DNA from 2 places in the Pseudomonas sp. FP2309 genome. Region 1 is predicted to be linked to the other one. Evidence: riboswitches for the same ligand, from Rfam matches in the RefSeq annotation. Region 1 holds a riboswitch; the other holds the start of a gene.
What was found. Region 1 has a riboswitch for cobalamin ahead of PSH59_RS16985 (ABC transporter substrate-binding protein). Riboswitches for the same ligand answer to the same signal wherever they lie in the genome.
Positions count from the first base shown of each region.

Region 1 (3,654 bases):
CCGCGCCAGCAGAATCACCAGCGCAAACGCTGCCATGGCGCCAACAAAGGCGCCGGCCGACAGCGAGATCAGCCCGCCGCCTACGCCCATCAACGCCACCAGCACCGCGCCGGTCGAAGCGCCGGCGCTGATGCCCAGCAGGTACGGGTCGGCCAACGGGTTACGCAGCAACGACTGCAAAATCACCCCGCAGGTGGCCAACCCCGCCCCGCAGGCAGCGGCGACCAGCGCGCGGGTCAGGCGATAGTTCCACACCACGCCTTCGTCAATCGGGTCGAGTGCGTAGCCGGCGTTCCACAGTTTATTGGCGAGCACCTGGAGCACCACCTGCGGTTCGATGGCGGTTTCACCGATGGCCACGCCGGCGAGTACGGCGGCCAGCAGCAGGACCAGGGCTATTAGCGTGCGGGTCATTGGGGCAGGTCGTAGCCGTCGATGGCGCCCGCCAGTTGTTCAAGGCCGTCGAACGTGCGGATGCTGGCCTGCAGCGCCAGGGCGTCGAGGATGATGATGCGATTGTGTTTGACCGCGTCCATGTTGCGCGTGACCGGGTCGCTGCGCAGGAAGGCCAGTTTCTTTTCATGATCGTCGGCGGGGTAGCGGCGCCGGTCCATGCGGGCGATCACCAGGAAGGTCGGGTTGGCCCTGGCGATGGTTTCCCAGCCGACGGCGGGCCATTCTTCATCGGACTGCACCACGTTATGCAGGCCGAGGGTCTCGAGCATGAACTCGGGGACACCTTTGTGACCGGCCACGTACGGGTCGCTGGCCATCTCGGCGCTGGAGAACCATACCAATGCACTGGCGTGCTTGAGGCCTTTGCTCTGCACAGTGGCCACCGAGTGGGCCAGGCGCGCCTTAAGCCCGTCGTTCAACTGCTGGCCGCGATCCTGTACGTCGAAAATCTGCGCCAGTTGGCTGATGCTTTTGTAGAGCGTGTCGATGCGAAACGGCTCCAGTCGCGTGCCGTCGGCGCCCACCAGGTTGTCTTTGTTTTCGCAGTCGGAGGGCAGCAGGTAGGTGGGGATCTTCAGCTCGTGGAATTGCTCGCGCGTACCCACCACGCCTTGCGGGCCCACCACCCATTCCAGTTCGGCAGCCACCAATTGCGGGCGCTTGGCGATCACCGCTTCAAAGCTCGGCTCGTTGTTGGCCAGGCGCTCGATGCCATCGTTCTGCGCCTTGAACTGCGGCAGCACGCTGTTGAACCACAGAGAGGTGCCAACCACGGTATTACCCACGCCCAGGGCGTAGAGCATTTCGGTAGCGGCCTGGCCGATGGTCACGCTGCGCGCGGGGGCCTGCCCGAAGGTCAGGGTGCTGCCGCAGTTTTCTACCGTCAGCGGGTAAGCAGTGGGTGCCGCCTGGGCCAGGGCACAGAAAGCCAGGCCAGTGATCAGGGCAATAACGCGTGGCAGCATGGGGCGATCTCCGTTTGAACCGTACGTGGAACTGGGGAGGTACGATTCGGAAATACACCCTCGAGCGTCGTGATAAAGGCAGGCAAGGATGTGCTTCCCGGACACCCCGCCGGTGAGTGATGTTGCTGGGCCGGCAGGTCTCCTGACTGATGCGTCGTCGCCTCGCTCCAGCCTTCCCGGACGGCGTCCAGTGGCGTTGAGGAGCGGGCTCGGCACCTACAGTTGCGGGGGCAGTTTCGATTGGCGCCGCGTGCGGCGTTTCGAATTCCCTATTAGTCCCGTGGGGGAACCGGCGCGGTATGGTAGTCCATCTTGGGCGCTGGGTGGAGGTACAATTTGGGTCCGTCCATAACCAACCCAAGGAAGGCCATGTTAATACGTCTGAGAATAGTGCCACTGTTGTTTTGCATGAGCGCACACGCCGCTGACCCTGCGCTCGCCCGCTACACCGACGCGATCGGCGACAGGGCCCGCGCCATCGCCCAGTTGGATGACGCAACCATTCTTGCCGAGGAAGCCAAACTGGCGCCCGTCGCCAGTGACCTGTTGCGCAAGGTCGCGCCGCTGATCCGCAAGGGCGGCACCGGCACTGCGGTCCAGGAATTTTTACTCGACCAGTACGCACAGCACGGCTGGCTGCCGATGATGTTCGGTTATCGCGGCTACCCGGCAGCGGTGGCGGTGTCGGTGAATAACCAGGTGAGCGCCGCGCCGCCCACCGATGTGCCGTTCCCGGACGCGGCGCTGGTAAAAGTGGAGTTGATCGCGGCATCGGCGCAGGCCCATGTTGCCCAGGTCTGGACGTTCGCCACACCCAATGCCACCCCGGCGCAACGCCAATTGCTGATGACTGCGCGCCGTGCGCTGGCCAACGGAGTCGCCCACGTTCAGGGCGGCCAGCGGCTGGCCAATGTGGGGGCGGCGATACAACAGGAACTGGACGCGGGCCATGCCGTCGCGGTGCGTGAGTTTGCGGGCTATGCCATGGGGCAGGCGCGCATACAAAAGCCGCAAGTGCTCGGTTACAAGGTCGAGGGTGACAGCCCGTTGATGCAACCCGGGCAAGTGCTCAACGTGTATGTGATCGCCAAGGCGGGCACCGTTGGTGTGAGGTATCAGCCACCGGACTTTTGGAGCCTGCTCTCCACGGACGGTGCCGACGGCGTGATGTTGTCGGCGATGGTCGAGGTGACGGCAGATGGGCACCGGCTGCTTAGCCGGATGCTGGATTGATGCGCTGTACCGCCCTGCGAATGCTTGAGCGATGGGGTGACACGCAGTGATGGCTCAATGATATTATTTGCCGCGCCCTTTCGATTCGCCTTTGTTCATGGAGAACTTATGTCTTTTCGCAACGTCCTTGTCCTGACCCGGCTTTGCACCTTGTTACTGCTGGGTGGTTGCGCCCAGTCAGTGTCGTCACCCCCACCTGCTGCGCCAGTGCCGCTTGAACCGTTAGGACAGGTTTTGCCCTCGAACCCTTCAAGGCTGGGCTGGATCGACCAGATCATTGATCAAGACCCCGTCGTCACTTCTGCGCGCAAGCCCGTACTCCAACCGGCTCCGGATAACGACGCGCGCATTGCCAAATTGCGTAAACAAGACGGTGGCGTGCTGCCCGCGGGCTATTGGGCGCTCTACAAGCAGAACCTGGAAGCCATGCAGTACGACTTGAACCACCAGCATGACGCGGCCCGTGCCGAATACGTAAACACCTACCGCGATGAGTTGAGTCGTTTGAACGACGTGACACTGCAAACCATAGCCACCGCGCCCCAGGCACTGGATGCCCACACCCGCAGCCAGTTAAACGCACGCCTGACTGACCGCACCGCGGCCTATATCACAACCAGCAATCAGTCGTTCCGGGCGGCCACGGACGCCCACATTAACCGCATGGCCTTGATGGATCGCCAATACGATGTCTGCGCACGCCACCCGGATTGCTGGGATGCACCAGTCAAGCACTAGCCTCGATACGTCATACACAGGGAGTAAGTCATGAATGCTGATCAATGGATTGTTTTGTTCGAGCGGGCCTTTCGTGAAATGGGCGATAAACTCGAACAGGTGTTGCAACTGAACAGTTGCCGCGAGCACTGGATTCAGGCCGAAATCAGCTTGTATGCCTGGTTCAAGAATGAGATCAGCCTCTGGACCGATTTGCCGATTGGCGAGCGGCGCAAAGCCGACCTGTATGCCCTGGACGACAGTGGCTCAACGAGCATGGTTG
Region 1 covers NZ_CP117439.1:3,706,140-3,709,793, reverse strand. Annotated here, with positions in the region: gene PSH59_RS16990 (iron ABC transporter permease) at 1-414, opposite strand, end outside; gene PSH59_RS16985 (ABC transporter substrate-binding protein) at 411-1,421, opposite strand; cobalamin riboswitch at 1,536-1,730, opposite strand; gene PSH59_RS16980 (M24 family metallopeptidase) at 1,830-2,654, shown strand; gene PSH59_RS16975 (hypothetical protein) at 2,889-3,392, shown strand; gene PSH59_RS16970 (hypothetical protein) at 3,423-3,654, shown strand, end outside.

Region 2 (3,654 bases), 310 kb from region 1:
ACTCCGCGAGCAACGGTTTGCCGGCGGCGTGATGGGCACGGATGGCCGCGAGCATCGGGGTGTTTTCCGACAGCGCCTGGTGGTGCAGTTCCGGGTAACCGCCGGGTAAATACAGGCTGTCGGCGGCGGGCAGCTCACGATCATGGATCGGCGAGAAAAAGCTCAGTTCGGCGCCCATCGCGCGCAACAGGTCAAGGCTGGCTCCGTAGGTGAAGGCAAAGGCCTCATCGCGGGCCACGGCGATGCGTACGCCTGCCAGCAAAGGCTCGGCCTCGATCACCTGCGGCGCGGCGAAGGTCACCGGTGGTGGCAACGCCACTTCGCAACTGCTGCCCAGGGCTTGGGCGGCGGCGTCCAGGCGCACATCAAGGTCATTCAATTCGCTGGCCTGCACCAGGCCCAGGTGACGGCTGGGCAACTCGATACCGGTCTCCCGGGACAATGCGCCATACCAGCGCAGGCCCTCGGTGAGACTGCCTTCGAGCAACTGTGCATGGCGCAGGGTGCCGACGCGGTTGGCCAGGACGCCGGCAAACGGCAAGTCCGGCTGGTAGCGCGCCAGGCCTAACGCCAGCGCGCCGAAGGTCTGGGCCATGGCGGTGCCGTCGATCACGCCGAGCACCGGCACACCGAAGTGCCGCGCCAAGTCAGCGCTGGACGGGGTGCCGTCGAACAGGCCCATCACGCCTTCGATCAGGATCAGATCGGCCTCTCCCGCCGCTTCCCACAGCAGACGGCGACTTTCCTGCTCGCCCACCATCCACATGTCCAATTGATACACCGGCGCACCGCTGGCGCGCTCGTGGATCATCGGGTCCAGAAAGTCCGGGCCGCATTTGAACACGCGCACCTTGCGCCCCAGGTTGCGGTGCAAACGGGCCAATGCAGCGGTGACGGTGGTTTTGCCCTGGCCGGACGCCGGTGCGGCGATCAATACGGCTGGGCAATGACGGGGCTGATTCAAAGTTCGACGCCCTTCTGTGCCTTGATACCGGCCTGGAACGCGTGCTTGAGCATGCCCATTTCGGTGACGGTGTCGCCCATTTCGATCAGCTCGGGCTTGGCGCCGCGACCGGTCACCACCACATGCTGCATCGGCGGGCGGGCTTGCAGGTCACTGAGCACCTGGTCAAGGTCGAGGTAGCCGTGCTTGAGGGCGATGTTCAACTCGTCCAGCACCACCAGGCCGATGGCCGGGTCTTGCAGCAATTGGCGCGACACGGCCCAGGCAGCCTCGGCGGCGGCGATATCGCGTTGGCGGTCTTGGGTTTCCCAGGTGAAACCTTCGCCCATCACATGAAAGCGTACTTGCTCGGGGAAACGTCGGAAAAACAGCTCCTCGCCGGTGCTGTTGCGCCCCTTGATGAACTGCACCACGCCGCACTGCATGCCATGCCCAATGGCCCGGGCAAGCATGCCGAACGCCGAACTGCTCTTGCCTTTGCCGTTGCCGGTGAGCACCAGCAGCAAGCCGCATTCGTTGGGGGAGTTGGCGATGCGCTCGTCGATCACGGCTTTTTTGCGCAGCATGCGCGCCAGGTGGCGTTCGTCGCGGTCGGGGGTATCGGTCATGGCAGCTCTCCGTTGGGGCTGAACAAAAACGGCGGGCAGGAAAAAACACAAACAGACAGCCAAGCATCGCCCACCGTGATGCTGTTGAATGAGTCAGGCCGGTCTCCGGGCTCATGAGTGGCGTCCTGTAGAGAACGGACCGACGCTGCGCCTTCCCATATCGCACGCGATACAGTGGCAAAAGGCAGCGATTTGACTCATTTACCGTTGCGGGGGCAGCGCCGGAATTGCGGCGGCACTGTGTACAAGTGCGCTCACTCACCGGCTTCCCTGTTTCACCCTGTCGACCCATCGGTCACAGAGCACCTGAAACAAGCGGCGAAGGTTAGTGGGTTGGGGGTGGAGCGTCAATGAAAGCTGGACGAGTACTTGAACCATCGCACCGCAGCGCTCCTCTACCCTTACAGGTATCAAGGAGAACACCATGCATAAAACCAGACTCGCCCTGCTGATCATGCTCGCCGGCACCCTCGTGGCTTGCGGCGAAAGCTCCACCCTGCAAGTCTCAGACGGCACCGGCCCGTCGCCCAGGCTGCCGGAGCCGAACAAGACACTGATCCCGACCGTCAACATCGCGCCAGCCATCGGCTGGCCGGAGGGCGCCAAGCCAACCGCGGCGGCTGGCACCCAGGTGGCCGCATTCGCCGAGGGCCTGGACCACCCGCGCTGGCTGTATGTGCTGCCCAATGGCGATGTGCTGGTAGCGGAAACCAATGCTCCGCCCAAGCCGGATGACGCTAAGGGCCTGCGCGGCTGGGTCATGGAAAAGGTCATGGGCCGTGCCGGCGCGGGGGTGCCGAGCGCGAACCGCATCACGCTGCTGCGCGACGCCGATCACGATGGCGTCGCCGAAACCCGCACGGTGTTCCTGGAAAACCTCAACTCGCCGTTCGGCATGACCCTGGTCGGCAACGATCTGTACGTGGCCGACTCGGACAAACTGCTGCGCTTCCCGTATCAGCCGGGCGAAACCGAAATCAAGGCTCAGGGCGCCAAGGTGGTCGACTTGCCCGGCGGCCCACTGAATCACCACTGGACAAAAAACGTGGTGGCCAGCAAGGACGGCAGCAAGCTGTACGTGAGCGTCGGCTCCAACAGCAACGTCGGCGAGAACGGCCTGGAGGCGGAACAGGGGCGTGCCGCGATCTGGGAAGTCGACCGCGCCAGCGGCCAGCACCGGATTTTCGCCTCCGGCCTGCGCAACCCCAACGGCATGGCCTGGGAACCGCAGAGCGGCAAACTGTGGACGGCGGTGAATGAACGCGACGAGATCGGCAGCGACCTGGTGCCCGACTACATTACCTCGGTCAAAGACGGCGGCTTCTACGGCTGGCCGTTCAGTTATTACGGCCAACACGTGGATGTGCGCGTCACGCCGCAGGACCCCGTCCTGGTGGCAAAGGCAATTGCGCCGGACTACGCAGTGGGCCCGCATACCGCTTCGTTGGGGCTGACTTTTGCCGAGGGCAGCAAGCTGCCGGCTGCGTTCAGCAACGGCGCGTTTATCGGCCAGCATGGCTCGTGGAATCGCAAACCGCACAGTGGCTATAAGGTGATCTTCGTGCCGTTTGAGAATGGCAAACCGAAAGGGCAGCCGGTGGATGTGCTTACCGGATTCCTCGACAAGGATGAGAAAGCCATGGGCCGGCCGGTAGGCGTGGTGATCGACAAGCAGGGGGATTTGCTGGTGGCGGATGATGTGGGGAATAAAGTGTGGCGGGTGTCGGCGGCTAAATGAGCCACTGCAGGAGGGGCGCACCCCCTCCTGCAGCGTTGCGTTAAGGGTTGCGTGCCAGATTGCCCGGCAGCACCCTTTTGGCGCTCAGGTAGGCATTCTGCCAATAGGCTTTGGACAAGGTGTCCAACTTCACCGTACCGCCGGTTTGCGGCGCGTGGACGAAACGGCCTTCGCCCACGTAGATCCCGGCATGGCTGACCTGCGAGCCACCGCCAGTGGCGAAGAACAACAGGTCGCCGGTTTGCAGGTTCTGCTCACTCACGTCCTGGGCGCGCATTACGATCAGCTCGCGCGTGGTGCGCGGCAGGGAGATCCCGGCGGCATCGCGGTAGACAAAGCCGATC
Region 2 covers NZ_CP117439.1:4,012,366-4,016,019, forward strand. Annotated here, with positions in the region: gene PSH59_RS18380 (cobyrinate a,c-diamide synthase) at 1-964, opposite strand, end outside; gene cobO (cob(I)yrinic acid a,c-diamide adenosyltransferase) at 961-1,572, opposite strand; cobalamin riboswitch at 1,651-1,897, opposite strand; gene PSH59_RS18390 (sorbosone dehydrogenase family protein) at 1,997-3,310, shown strand; gene PSH59_RS18395 (C40 family peptidase) at 3,351-3,654, opposite strand, start outside.
Region 2: linked by a shared signal. The riboswitch ahead of cobO (cob(I)yrinic acid a,c-diamide adenosyltransferase) and the one ahead of PSH59_RS16985 (ABC transporter substrate-binding protein) in region 1 are both predicted to bind cobalamin.